2 regions of the Bifidobacterium sp. 2450 genome follow, and region 1 is predicted to be linked to the other one. Evidence: riboswitches for the same ligand, from Rfam matches in the RefSeq annotation. Region 1 holds a riboswitch; the other holds the start of a gene.
The links. A riboswitch is a leader RNA that binds a small molecule or an ion and turns the genes downstream of it on or off. The one in region 1 is predicted to bind thiamine pyrophosphate.
Positions count from the first base shown of each region.

Region 2: it holds a riboswitch for thiamine pyrophosphate, as region 1 does, so the genes downstream of both, tenA (thiaminase II) here and ACEUKI_RS02085 (ECF transporter S component) in region 1, are expected to answer to the same signal.

Region 1 is NZ_JBHEEA010000003.1:214,344-221,493, forward strand. Features, by position in the region: gene pheT (phenylalanine--tRNA ligase subunit beta) at 1-466, opposite strand, end outside; gene pheS (phenylalanine--tRNA ligase subunit alpha) at 474-1,529, opposite strand; gene ACEUKI_RS02070 (RNA methyltransferase) at 1,595-2,473, opposite strand; gene ACEUKI_RS02075 (energy-coupling factor transporter transmembrane protein EcfT) at 2,586-3,413, opposite strand; gene ACEUKI_RS02080 (ABC transporter ATP-binding protein) at 3,410-4,885, opposite strand; gene ACEUKI_RS02085 (ECF transporter S component) at 4,885-5,484, opposite strand; TPP riboswitch at 5,589-5,693, opposite strand; gene ACEUKI_RS02090 (dipeptidase) at 5,784-7,150, opposite strand, start outside.
Region 2 is NZ_JBHEEA010000006.1:178,961-186,110, reverse strand. Features, by position in the region: gene ACEUKI_RS05235 (hypothetical protein) at 1-120, opposite strand, end outside; gene ACEUKI_RS05230 (alpha/beta hydrolase) at 379-1,314, opposite strand; gene ACEUKI_RS05225 (macro domain-containing protein) at 1,389-1,898, opposite strand; partial or broken gene ACEUKI_RS05220 (phosphoesterase) at 1,919-2,664, opposite strand; TPP riboswitch at 2,804-2,972, shown strand; gene tenA (thiaminase II) at 2,963-3,697, shown strand; gene ACEUKI_RS05210 (hypothetical protein) at 3,685-3,969, shown strand; gene ACEUKI_RS05205 (alpha/beta hydrolase) at 4,094-4,726, opposite strand; gene ACEUKI_RS05200 (tRNA (adenine-N1)-methyltransferase) at 4,809-5,891, shown strand; gene ACEUKI_RS05195 (histidine phosphatase family protein) at 5,969-6,526, shown strand; gene metE (5-methyltetrahydropteroyltriglutamate--homocysteine S-methyltransferase) at 6,636-7,150, shown strand, end outside.

The DNA of each region.
Region 1 (7,150 bases):
AGCCGTACTGACGCAGCAGGATGATGCCATTGTGGTTGTCGCCCAGACCCAGCTCACGTTCGGAGGCACACATGCCGTTGGAGATGTGGCCGTAGGTCTTGCGCGGTTCGATCTTGAAGTCGCCGGGCAGCACGGCACCGGGCAGGGTGACGACGACCTTTTCGCCGGCCTTCATGTTGGGCGCGCCGCAGATGATGCCGCGCGGCACCTTGTTGCCGTCTTCGTCAGTCTCGTTCCATTCGTCGCCGCAGTCCACGTGGCACCAGTTGATGGTCTTGCCGTTCTTCTGAGGTTCGGGGGTGGCGTCGACCACGTAGCCGACCACAATCGGGCCGGTCACCTGAGAGGAGTGAATCTCCTCTTCCTCAAGACCCACCTTGACAAGGTCCTTGGCGAGCTGTTCGTAGGTCAGGCCTCCGGGAACCTCGACATGGTCCTTGAGCCAATCGATATCGATCATAGGCATGGCTGAATCACTCCCCCATCACAAACTGTTCGGAGAAACGCACGTCACCTTCGACCAGGTCGTGCATGTCGTTGATGTCGCTGCGCAGCAGAAGCGTGCGCTCCATGCCGACGCCGAAGGCGAAACCGGTGTAGACGTCCGGGTCGATGCCGGCGGACTTCAGCACGTTCGGGTTCACCATGCCGCAGCCGCCCCACTCGAGCCAGCCGGGGCCGCCCTTCTTGTCGGGGAACCACAGGTCGAGTTCGGCGCTCGGCTCAGTGAACGGGAAGTAGCTCGGGCGCAGGCGCGTCTTGGCTTCAGGGCCGAACATGGCGACGGCGAGCTTGTCCAGCACGCCCTTCAGGTCGGCCATGGTCAGGTGCTTGTCGACGGCGAGGGCTTCGCACTGGTGGAACACCGGAGTATGGGTGGCGTCCAGCTCATCGGTGCGGAACACGCGGCCCGGGGACGCGATGTACAGCGGCACGCCACGGGTCAGGAGGGCACGGACCTGATCGGAGGAGGTCTGCGTACGCACCACCATGTTGGAGCCGACGAAACCGGCGGCGTCCTTGGCTTGATTGCCCTTGACGTAGAAGGTGTCCTGCATCTGGCGGGCCGGATGGTCCGGGCCGAAATTCAGGGAGTCGAAGTTGTACCATTCGGCTTCGATTTCCGGGCCGGAGGAGATCTGCCAGCCCATGGAGATGAAGAAGTCCTCGACGTCCTCCATCAGCTTAGGCAGCGGGTGACGGGCACCCAGAGGCTTACGGTTCACCGGCAGCGTCATATCCACGGTTTCGGCGGCAAGCGCGGCCTTCTCGGCGGCTTCCTTGAGCTCGACCTCCTTGGGACCATAGGCGCGGCCGAAGTCGGCGCGCAGCTTGCCCATGAGCTTGCCGGCTTCCTTCTTCTGGTCGGCGGGCAGGGAGCCAATGGCCTTGCTGGCCTTGGTCATCGCCGAATCGGCACCTGCATACGTTGTCTTGATGGCCTTGAGCTCCTCCAGGTTGGAGGCGTTCTGGATTTTCTCGATGCCCTCGGCAACCTCAGCGGTCACCTGGTCGGCGTCGAACACCATTTGTTCTGCCACGAGAACCCTTTCGTCTGATGTTTTCTCAGCGTTTCACAGCGTTTTTACCGGTTTCACATTCTTTCAACATGACCCGACATAGACAGCGACATCAGCATCACCGCGGCCGAGGTGCCGAGGTTCAGCGATTCGGCCTTGCCATAAAGCGGGATGGAGACGATGCGACCGCAGCGCGTGAGGCTGTCCGGTTCCAAGCCACGCGCCTCATTGCCGAACAGCACGGCTTTCGGAGCCTCGACCGCCGCCTTGTCCGCCAGTACTGCGGGCAGGCTTTCCGGCTTGCGTTCTTCGGTGCCGTATACGTCGGCGGCCCAGACGTCCATATTATGGTCGCCCGTCCAGATGAAGAATTCGTCGGTGCTCATGGCGAGTACCGGCAGATGGAACAGGGAGCCTGCGGTGGAGCGGATGACCTTGGGGTTCAGCACGTCCACGCAGTCGTCCACGAAGATTACGGCATCGCAGCCGGCCGCGTCGGCCGCACGGATCACGGTGCCGGCGTTGCCTGGGTCGCGCACCTGCCAGAAGGCGGCAATCTGCGGGGCCCGACCGTTCTTGCCAAGTTCGACGTCATCGGCACCGGCGTGCATGGACTCGGCATTGCCGACGGCCGCGATGCCTTGGGCGTCCGGACTGATGCGGTGCATCACGTCGCCGGTGCAGTAGTGCACATAAATCGTGGCATCCTGCGAGGTCTCGACGATCTTCTCCAACGTGGAGGAGATGATACGCGGATGTTCCAGCGCCTGCGAAACCTCTACATACAGGTCCTGCACCACGTCCGGCCGCCAAGTGATGGCCTCGCGCACGGATTGCGGGCCTTCGATAAGAAAACGGCCCGAACGTTCGCGGCCTTTGGCTCGGGTCAGATCGGCGATGCGGCGCACGCGGTCGGATTTCGGATTATCAAGAATCTGGGCGTTGATGGGCATAGCCACTACCCTACTGCCGGGTCATTACGTCAGTTCGTGGCTCACTCCCGCTGGCGGAGGCATCGTAAGCCTTTCAGACACCCTGAAAGGCACTGTGCCAGTCTGCCGTCTTTCAGACACCCTGAAAGGCGAAGTGCCAATTCCCGGTGCCGACGGCTACGCCTATGGAGGCCAGCGGGACGGCCAAACAGATGACGTAGAAGATCCAGTCGATAGGCTTCAGACGCGAGATGCGGGCTTGGGAGCGTGGGGCGCTGGAGCCGAAGCCGCGCGCTTCCATGGCGGTGGCGAGTTTGGTGGCGCGCCGGATGGAGAGCACCAGCAGTCCGAACGCTTGGGAGAGGGCACGGGCGATGGCGTTACCGTCACCAAGGCCGCGCGAACGCTGGGACAAGCCGAGTGCGCGCCAATCTTCCTGCAGCAGCGTAAACATGCGCAATCCGGCCAATCCGCCGTATACGAATCGCGGTGAGAAGTGCAGAATCTCAACCAGACCGTCCGCCAAATCAGTGGGATCGAGGCCCAAGGCCAGAATCACGCCGGGTACGGCAATGGCCGCCACCCTGATAGCCGTGGCGATGGCCAGATTGATGGATCCCTCGCTGATCACAATCCAGCCACCCTGCCACAGGATCTCGCCCGAGGTGCGGCCGTAGAGGAACACGGAGATAAAACTGCCGGCGGCGGCGATCCATACCGGCCAGGTCTTACGGCATACGGTCCACGGAGCCACGCCACCAATCCACAGCAGCACGAATTCGATGCCGAGCGCCGTGGATGCGGATACCACATCCAGACTGATGAACATCGGAATGCACAGCAGCAACGCACCGATGATGCGACTGACCGCGTTGATGCGCGCGATGAACCATGAGGGCGATGAGGCTTTGACCGGCTCCACGCGCGTTTCCTGTGGGCTGACGGTTACCACGTCACTCATGCCTTCGCCTCCTCGAACATCACGCGTCGCGCGTCCAGCGCATCCACCAGCGCCTCATCGTGCGTCACCATGATCACGCACGAGCCTTGATCACGGATGGCGGCGATCAGCTTGACCATTTCATTCCACGTACTGAAATCCTGTCCGAATGTCGGTTCGTCCATCACCAACACTTTGGGTGCGGCGGCCAGCATGGAAGCCACGGATAGTCGCCGCTTCTCCCCGCCAGACAAGGTGTACGGGTTGGCTTTGGCGAAGCGCGTGAGATTCATCTGCTCAAGCATGCGGTCGGCGGTCTGATAAGCCTCGTCTTGGCTCTGCCCCATCGACTTGGGGCCGATGGCGACTTCGTCACGCACGAAATTGGCAGCGAACTGGTGTTCGGGCTCCTGGAACACCATGCCGATACGGCCCAGCAGTTCCTTGCTTTTCCAGTCGATCGGCTCACGCCCGGCATGCGCGGGCTTGAGGTTGTCGGCGATGAGCACCTTGCCGGCGATAGGCTTGAGTAGCCCGGCCAAAGTCAGGGCCAAGGTCGATTTGCCCGCGCCGTTCGGACCCATCAGAGCCGTTACTTCGCCGGGATAAAAATCCAGATTGATACCAACGCCAAGAGCGATCCCACGGCCAAAGCTTAAGTTCTCGGTGCTGAGCACCGGCGCATCGTGCGCAGGCTCCTGCTCCGGTGAGTAATCGGGAATCACACGGCCCGGCACCCACGCGCCACCGGCGGCCAACACGTCGCCCATCTCGGCGAACACCTCGTCCGGCTTGCCGTCGGCGATGACCGCACCCGTGGGCGAACTTGCATCGGGTCGGCCGAGCACAATCACGCGATCGACCAGATCGAGCCATACATCGATATGGTGTTCGACCACAACCATGGTCTGTCCGGTGGCCTCGATGACCTTTTTGACCGCGTCATGCACTTCGACCACGCCTTCGGGGTCGAGGTTGGCGGTCGGTTCGTCCAACAACAGCAGACCGGGCTTCATAGCCAGCACGCCGGCCAACGCGAGACGTTGGCGCTGACCGCCGGACAGATGGCGGGTGGACCGATCCAGTTCGAGTCCGCCGAGTCCCACCATATCCAATGATTCGCGCACTCGCTGCCAAATCTCCTCGCGCGGCACGTTGAGGTTTTCGCAGCCGAAGGACGCGTCATCGCCTAGTCGTTCAAGAATGATCTGCGAGTCCGGGTCCTGAAGCACCAGTCCCACGCGGCCTCGCGCCTCGCGCGCATCGACGCCAGCGATGGTGAGCGAGCCCTCCTGCTCGCCTTCCTCATCGCCGCCAAGTACGCCTGCGAGACCGGCCATCATCGTGCTTTTGCCCGCGCCCGAAGCACCGAGCAGCAACACACGTTCACCTGGCCGGATGGTGAAATCGACGGCACGCAACGCGAAGTCCTTACGCGTGGCGTGCCGCCATCCCCAGCCGCTGGCCTCTACCGCAGCCGGATTAATCTGCATCAGACGCGCGCCTTGCCGCGGCCGGATTCAAAGCGCTCCAGAGCACCGGTGGCGGCGAGCGCACGAGACAAGTACCAGACCACCACGCCGGCGATCACGACGCCGGAGATGATGGAGCCCACCAGATACCAAGTGACGCGCAGGCCGTTCCAGCCCGGGTTGGTGGCCCAGTAGTAGGCCCAGCAGCCCACGCCGGCGAGCGCACCGGACAGGATGGTGGTGCCGATGTTCCACTTCTTCCAAGCGAAGACGGCGAAGGCAATTTCGGCACCCAGACCCTGGATGATGCCGACGGTCAGCGAGCCGCCGACGCCCCACTGGTTGCCCAGCGTAAGCTCGAGGAAGGCGGCGAGGGTTTCGGCAAACAGTGCGGCACCGGGCTTGCGCACAATGATTGCGGCGAGCGGGCCGGCGAACAGCCAGAATCCGTTGAGCAGACCCTCGAAACCGGGGGTCACGCCCTCGAACAGGGCCAGCGGGGCGGAGCAGACAATGTCCCAGCCCCAGAAAATGACGCCGGATGCGACGGCGATGATTGCGGCGACGACGATATCGACGACGCGCCACTTGCAATTGGCTTTGGCCACAGCTTCAGTCATGAATGTGCCTTTCTTCTGCTCGCACGCAGGCCGAACATACACGGATATATGTACGCACATAATGCACATGTTCGTGTCCACGCGCGGGTTGGTTCAGGCACGGGTGGGTAAGAGCGACATTTCCGTGCGCCGGCATTATCCGGTCACGTTCCATCGGTCGAGACTATGAGTCTCCTCTCAGCCGCCCAACGGCAGCTCCCGTGTCAACTCCCGACTATAAAGCAAGCCGCCGTCAAAGGCAATAGCCACATCTGTGACCTACCTGACGGCGGCTCGCTACCATTACCGATACGGTTCGGCTACTTGCCGAGCTTGTCCAGCAGCAAAGCCTCGGTGATCACGTTGTTCTTGAGGCCGGGCAGGGAGATGGACTCATTGGGGCTGTGGGCGTTGGCCTTCGGGTCTTCAGGACCGGTGACCAGCACCTGAGCGTTGGGGAAAATGCGCTGCAGTTCGGGGATGAACGGAATGGAGCCGCCTTCGCCCTTGTTGATGGGCTCAACGCCGAAGGCCTCGGTCATGGCTTCCAGCGCGTCTTTGGTGGCCACGGCGGTCGGGTCCATGGCCCAGCCCATGCCGTTTTCGCCGCGCTCGACAGTGACCTTGGCACCGAACGGCGCGTGGGATTCGAGGAATGCAGCCAGTGCTTCCTGCGCTTCTTCAGGGCGCTGGGTGGGCGCGGTGCGCAGCGACAGACGGAAGCGGGTCTCCGGGGCGATCACGTTGAAGGATCCCTCGACCGGGTGGGCGTCGAAACCGATCACGGTCACGGACGGCTTGGTCCACAGGCGTGAGGCCAGCGAACCGGTGCCGGCGAACTCGTAACCGGCCACCACGCCAGAATCCTCGCGCACGGTGGTTTCGTCAAGGTCGTGCTGCAAACCGCCGATCGGCTCTTCCGCGGCCACGCCGGGTACGGCCAGATCGCCGTTCTCGTCATACATGGAAGCGATGAGCATGGCGGCCAACGTATTGGAGTCGAGAATCGGGCCGCCGTACTGGCCGGAGTGCACCGGATGCTCAAGGCCCTGCACGGTCACGTCCGCACAGGTGTTGCCGCGCAGCGAGGTGGTCAAAGAAGGAATGTCCGCCGACCAGTTGCCGGAATCGGCCACGATAATCACGTCAGCGGCGAATTCGTCGCGGTGAGCCTCGATGAAGGGAATGAAGCTTGGCGAGCCCATCTCCTCTTCGCCTTCGATGAACACTTTGATATTGACGTTGAGGTCGTCGCCCAATGCCTTCAGTGCACCGGAGTGGATGGCGATGCCGCCGCCGTCATCGGCGGAGCCACGGCCGTAAAGGCGGCCGTCGATTTCGGTGGCCACGAACGGGTCGGTGTTCCACTCGGTCGGGTCCGGAACAGGCTGCACGTCGTGATGGGCGTAGAGCAGCACGGTGGGGGCGTCCGGAGAAACGATATGCGAACCGATGACCTCCCATGCGCCCGGAGTGCCGTCGGCATTGGAAGCCTGGACCACCTTGGTATCCACACCCACGAGGCGCAGTTCGTCTGCCACGAATTCAGCGGAGCGCCTCATATGTTCGGCGGTGATGCCCTTGGCGGAGATCGACTGCAGCGCGACCTTTTCGGCCAGCACCTTGACGATGCGATTCCAATCGGTTTCGACGCGCGAACGAATCTCGTCAGCGGCGAGCGTTGTCA
Region 2 (7,150 bases), on a different contig from region 1:
TGCCCCGAGAGCTCCGGAACTGTGCAACATAGTCAGCGCACATAGTTCCAGCGTGATCCACATGACGATGAGCAACAGTTCCGTGGTAATCGGCCGTTGCAACAGTCGCGAAGTAAGCACGGCCAGAATGGTATAGGCGGCAACGCCACCGACCGCGAACCGCTGAATCCGCCGAGTTCACCGGCCCTATTAAGTCCCTCAACTCCATCAATCACCGTCTGACCCATCACATCACGCTTTCATACACATTGCCGATTGACAGTCCTAGAACACAGTCTAGAACTGTCATGGCATGTTCGCGCAGATAGGGGCTCCAACAAAATTGGCTAAAAGAGAACTCGGCGACTTATCAAGGACTCGCCCGTGTGCCCTTACCGTTCAGCTCCGCTCACGAATGAAATCGAAAATCACGTCGAAGACCTGCTGGCTCCAGAAATCGTACTCATGTTCGGCGCCGTCGACTAGCACCAGCTGCGCGTCCACGCCGTGCTTGACCAGCCGGTCGCGCATCTTGACGGATTGATGGTAGGGGACCACGGTGTCGGCGGTACCGTGCAACAGGAGCATCGGCGGATACTGTTGGTCATCCCGCACCTGCAGGTAGGGGCTCATGTCAGCCGCGCGCTGACGGACCTCGGCATTGATGCCGGTCTCATGGGTCGCGCCCACCACGGCCGCGAACGGGCCGAAATAATACAGCCGGAATGGATTGGTCTCATCGTCGAATGCGTCGACAGCTTCAAGCATGTCGGTGGGCGGGAAGCAGCTGACCACGTACTTCACCGCATCGCTTTCATCGGCATTGGTGCCGTCCTCATACCGCGGATCGTCGGCGGTCAACCCCACCAGCAGCGACGTGTTGCCGCCGGACGACGTGCCCCAGATGCCGAGACGGTCGGGGTCCGCGTGCCATTGACGTGCGTTTGCCCTGAGATAGCGGATGGCTGCTTTGACGTCCTCGAGATATGCGGGGAACATGTCGTGGGGATCGCTCGAGGCATCGCGATGATTCACCGTAGCCACCACAAAGCCTTCGCGGGCCAAAGCCGAGAGCTGCGGGATCTCGTAGTCGCGATGCGGCGTGGTCCAGGCGCTGCCTTGCACGAATACCACGGTGGGGTAGCGGCGGTCATCGTCATCGCCGGTGGATTGCGGGGCGATGATATCCATTACCAGATCATCGGCCCCGGTCTTGTACGCCACGTTGCGGGTCAGCGAGGCCAGCCCGGCAAGCGTGGGATTAGATGGAATATGGATGGCGCCGTCCGAACCAGTGACGTTTTCGGCGGCTTTGGATGAGTCGATGGTTTGCATGGAATCCCCCTGGTTCTGTTGCAATACAGGACATCATACAGATGATACGAGGCCGATCGCTGATGATCGCGCGACTACCGATACAACGCCAGAAACACGGAACAATCGGAGTCTCCTACGCCCTGCTCGGACTGTCCGCCTGAATGATTGCGATTGCTGGTGGCGAGAAACGCGTGTATCTCATCCCTAGCTACCGCGAGCGCTGCATCCCGCGGATAGCCGTAAATCCCGGCGGAAATCAGCGGGAATGCGATGCTTCCGCAGCCGAGCGACACAGCAAGCTCCATCGAATTGCGATAACAGGCGCGCAGCAGTTGTTCCTCACCGGCATCACCGCCCTGCCAAATCGGGCCGGCGGTGTGAATCACGTATCGGGCGGACAATGCGAAGCCTGGTGTCGCTACGGCGCAACCGGTGAGAATAGGGGAAAGTCGGTCACAGGCCTCCTGCATATCCCGAGCTCCCGCCGCACGGAAAATCGCGCCGCACACGCCGCCGCCCATCAACAACCGCGTGTTCGCCGCGTTAACAATCGCATCCACCTGCATGGTGGTGATGTCCTGATGCACAATTCGCAGTGGCATGACTGCTATCCCTTTATTCTTTAGAACGACGGCATATCAAGCGACGGTGCTTGTGACCTGTCGGGCTAGCCGATGCGCTGCCATCGTCATGTTCACGGAACCAATCGATAACCTGCGCCTCGCTCACCGGCATCAAGCCCCATGCATCCAATCCGACGTTCAGAGCCTCCGGACGGGCCCCATCGGGCGAAAGCTGATGCGTGTGACCATACAGCAGCTTGCGACCGTCAAACGGCAGGGCCTTACCGCTGAACTTTGCCACATCGTCGGGCCAGCTGTACGACAAATCCTCCCGATATGGGAAGTGGGACAGATTCACTATGCCAAGTCCTTCGATTTCGACCGTATCGTTCGGCTCAAGGCTCTCGAACAGGTTGAGTGTGGGCCGATCTTCAAGCCACCAACCATCGTGATTGCCGATCACACCATGCAAATGCTTGCAATTGAGCGCGCGTAGACAGTTCTTCAAATGCGTCAGTGACGTGCGAAAACCGATGTCGCCCAGAATCCACAACTCATCGTCCGGCCCGACCATCGCATTGATATTGTCCACGATCGCTTTGTCGTGAGCATCCGTATCGGCTGCCGTACGGAACGTCGGCCCCGAGTCCAGCGTCGTCTCCTTGGCCCAATCCTCAGCGGCTTTGCGCCCATGCGCGCGCAGTATTTCCTCATAGCTTGAGCGCGTTGGGTCGAATGTCGTAAAACCTCGTAACACGGTGACCAGCGGATGCCCGAAATGCGTATCGGTGGTGAAATACTTCATTGACGGTCCTCCTGCGGTGCTGTCCTTGCCGCAACCGGTGCAAGGACATTACGAATGACTCCATCCTAAGTCCATAAGCGCCATGTGAGGAGTCGCAAGGATGGCCATCAGCCCGTGTCTGTTCGTGTTGCCATAATAAGGCGCATTGCAGGGGAACCCATGAACCAAGCCGATACCAACCGAGCCGGTACGGTGCCATTCGCGCCGAGACCGAATCAATCGCCGGCATGCGGGTTGAGAAAGGCATAAGGCCTGACCCTTGGAACCTGTTGGTCAACACCATCGGAGGGAGCAAATGATGACTTTTGACGCCGCTGCATTCGGCCCGATTACCTTGGACCATCTGCCGCCGTTCGCGCAACGACTGCGCGAGGCCGCCAACTTGGTCTGGGAGGAGGGATACCGGCAGCCGTTCCTGCGCGAGCTGGGCAACGGGACGCTCGATCGCGAGCGCTTCGCATTCTATCTGCTGCAGGACTACCGTTACCTAAACGACTACGCCAAGGTTCACGCTCTGGCCCTCACCAAAACCCAGGATCCCGAAGTCATGCGGTTCATGGCCGACGTGCAGAACGGTATCTTCAATGTGGAGTCCGCGATGCACCGCAAATACATGGCAAGCTACGGCATCAGCGAGCAGGAAATGAACTCGGTTCGTCAGTCCGCGTTCGCCCGCGCCTACACGTCGAACATCCTTTCGATCGCATATGGCAATCCTTTAGTCGATGTTCTCGTGGCCGTGCTGCCCTGCGCATGGGTGTACGCCGACTATGGGCAGCGTCTCGCCGCCGAATTCACGGACACGCTTGATTCCAACCCGTACAAGAGCTGGGTGGACATGTACAAAACCGAGGAGTTCTGGAGCAGCTCCGCATGGCTGATCGAACATATCGAGCAGCTGACCGAACACCTGAGCGCAGAACGCAAGGACGAACTCGTGGACATCTTCGTGACCGGCGTGCAGAACGAATACATGTTCTGGTCGAGTGCCTACGACATGCAGTACACGTGGAAACCCGAATGGGACGTGTGAGGCGCACGATGGATGAGCGGTGGGCGCGTGCTTTGCGCGCCAAGGGCATTGATATTGACGGGGCTGACGGTGCTGGTGGGAAACGGGCACACGACGGCAAACGGCATACCAACATCACGGGTACTGGTCGACGCTCCGAGTCCCAGCCGGCTGCCGGGCACTGCGGTCGATCCAATACCAGTACGAATCTGCCGGGACTGAAGGTGACGGCACACGCCACGCCATTCAAGGCCACCGGTCATAAGGGCGGCATCAGCCGGCAGGGGAATTGAGCTGATCGCAGAACCATCGCGCGATGAATGGGCGTGGCCAACGCCATTCCCCATTGTTGAGCCGCTTCTACTTGGACCGGTACCTCTTTGAACGGAGATATTCCATATTGGAGCTATTCCGGCATCATATGGCACGTAGGAAATCCCGGATATCGGCGATTTCCTCATCACAGATGGCATGGGCCATGCCGGAATACTCGCGATAGGTCAGATGCCCGGCCCGTTCAAGGACCTGATGGGCCGTTTGCTGGTCGGGCAGCGGAATCGTGCGGTCCTGCGCGCCGTACGCCAGGAAGAATCGGGTAAGGGAGTCAAGCGCCGCCTGTTCCTCGCCCATGAACGAAGGACTGAGCAGGATCGCGGCATCGAACAACGTCGGATGCGCCTTGACCAGACGATACGACAGATAACCGCCTTGGGAGAAACCGATCAATATCTTCCTGCGATGGGCGAGTGCCGAGGCGTCCAGCAGTGAAGTCACCGCATCCCCGACCGCCGCGCATTCGCGTTGGCGCTCGTCCACGCCGCAGCCGTCGGGATACCAGTAATTGCCGCCCATATAGGGCCGCGCGTAGGTGGCACGGAACGAGATATAGCTGGGTGCGGCGGCAATTGCGGCCGGGGCCGCATCGGCTCGCGTCGGCGCATATACGGCGTCGAGAATCCGCACCATCTCGCTTTCGTCGTTGCCGTAACCGTGGAACATCAGGAAAATGGGGTCATTGCCGCCGGCATCGATCTGGCTTGTCATCTGCATTCGCATCGTCATCACCTCACCAACGAGCTTACATGCATTAGACTTGTAGCGATTGACCCACCGAGCACGCAAGGAGCAAGTTATGGAGCCGAGGCGCGGGGCGCTGACCGCAGGCGAGAAGGTGCAGTTCACCGACCGCAAGGGCAAGAAGATCACCGATCAGCTGGTTGCCGGCGGCTCCACACAAACCGAGCATGGCTTGATTCTGCACGATGATGTGATCGGCAGGATCGAAGGCGCGGTCATCCTCACCGTACACGCCAAACGAGAGGCGCAGGTCAATCAGGTCTACCCCGAAAAGGACAGGAACAAGCCGTGGAAGTCCTCGCGCGCCATCGGCGGCTGGGAGTATGCGGTGATGCGCCCACGTCTGGCCGACTACGTGCTCTCCATGCCGCGCGGCGCGCAGATCATGTATCCGAAAGACATCGCCCAGGTCATCCAGCTCGGCGACATTCGCTCCGGCATGCGCGTGCTGGAATCCGGCGCCGGCTCGGGGGCGATGAGCGTCAACCTGTTGGACGCCGTAGGACAGGATGGCCACCTGACCACCATCGAGCTGCGTCCCGAATTCGCCAAGGTGGCCCAGGCCAACGCCACGCTGTACTACGGCGAGCAGCCGCAATGGTGGGACCTCAAAACCGGCGACTTCGATTCCGTGGCCGCCGAACTGCCCGAACATTGGTTCGACCGTATCATGCTCGACATGCTCGATCCGTGGAACAGGCTCGAACAGGCCTATCGCGTGATCGCTCCCGGCGGCGTGTTGGTCAGCTACGTAACCACCACCACGCAGATGAGCCGACTGGCCGAAGCCCTGCGCGCGGCCGGCTGCTGGACCGAACCGCAGATCCAGGAAACCCTCGAACGCACATGGAAGGCCCAAGGCCTCGCCGTACGCCCCGACCATCAGATGATCGGACACACCGGTTTCCTTGTCATTTCGCGCGCCATGGCCCCCGGCTTCGAGGCGCTGCGCAAACGCGACCGCGTGACCAAGGACACGTCCACCGACATCGACTCCCTCACCGAAGAGCAGCGCGAAGCCCAGATCGAAGAGCTGGAACTGCGTGATATCTCCGATCACAAACTACGTAAGGTGCTGCGCGATCTCGACCGTCAGGTCGGCCAGCTCGGCCGACACCGGCGAATAAGCGCCGAATGATGGGTCGCCGGCTGTTTCGGCGGCCCTATACTGGAAGCAATACAGGGCCGAGCAGCGGTTCGTGAAGGGAGCCACGGATGGGCATCAAGCTGAACAAGGTCGCCAAGGCAGCCAAGAAATATGACCATGTCCTCATCATCATGAGGCATGCCAAGGCTGAGCCGTTCGGAGACAAGGGCGATGTCGAGCGTGAGCTCACCGAGAAAGGCCTCAAACAGGCCAAAGCCGTGGGCAAGGGTGTCGAAGCGCTGGGATTGGTGCCCGACCGGATTTCCTGCTCGTCCGCCACCCGCACCCGGCAGACGCTGGATCGCATGCTCAAGACGTTCGGTGACAAGCCGATCGTCGATTATCGCATCAGCCTGTATGACGGGGGAGTGCAGGCCGTGTTCGACGAACTCGCCCACGTCAAGGACAAGACCCATGTGTTCATGATCGTCGGCCATGAGCCTACCGTGTCCATCAGCGCGCAATGGCTCGCCTCCGCCGACTCCGATTCGGAACGTCTTGATCTGCTGAATCTGGGTCTTTCGCCGGCCTCCATCGTGATTATGGGCTCGGATAAGCCGTTCGATGAATGGCAGGTGCACAGTGGCGAACTGCTCGCCGTCATCAATGTGAAGGACTTCGACTAAAGCGGATATAAATTCCATCTATAACGACACTCTACGATCATTTATAAGCTGTGAATCCGGATGTTTTGCTACCCTAAGTCGGGTTACGAACGCATACATTGGAGGATTAATGTCCACTCTGACTTCCGTCTCCGGCTTCCCCCGAATCGGGCAGAACCGCGAACTGAAGAAGATCATCGAAGGCTACTGGAAGGGTGCCAACGACCTCGCCGCCGTCAAGGCCACCGCCGCCGAACTGCGTGCCAAGCACTGGAAGCTGCAGCAGGCCGCCGGCATCGACCTCATTCCCAGCAACGACTTCAGCTACTACGATCAGATGCTGGACACCGCCATCCTTCTCAACGTGATTCCGCAGCGTTACGCACGTCTCTCCTTCGACAACCAGGAGGACACGCTCTTCGCCATGGCCCGCGGCTATCAGGGCGACAAGGGCGACGTGACCGCCCTGCCGATGAAGAAGTGGTTCACCACCAACTACCACTATCTGGTGCCCGAAGTCGAGTCGGCCGCGGAGATCAAGCTCAACTCCACCAAGCCGTTCGACGAGTTCAACGAGGCCAAGGCGCTGGGCATCGACACCAAGCCCGTGTTCATCGGCCCGTACACGTTCCTGAAGCTCGCCCG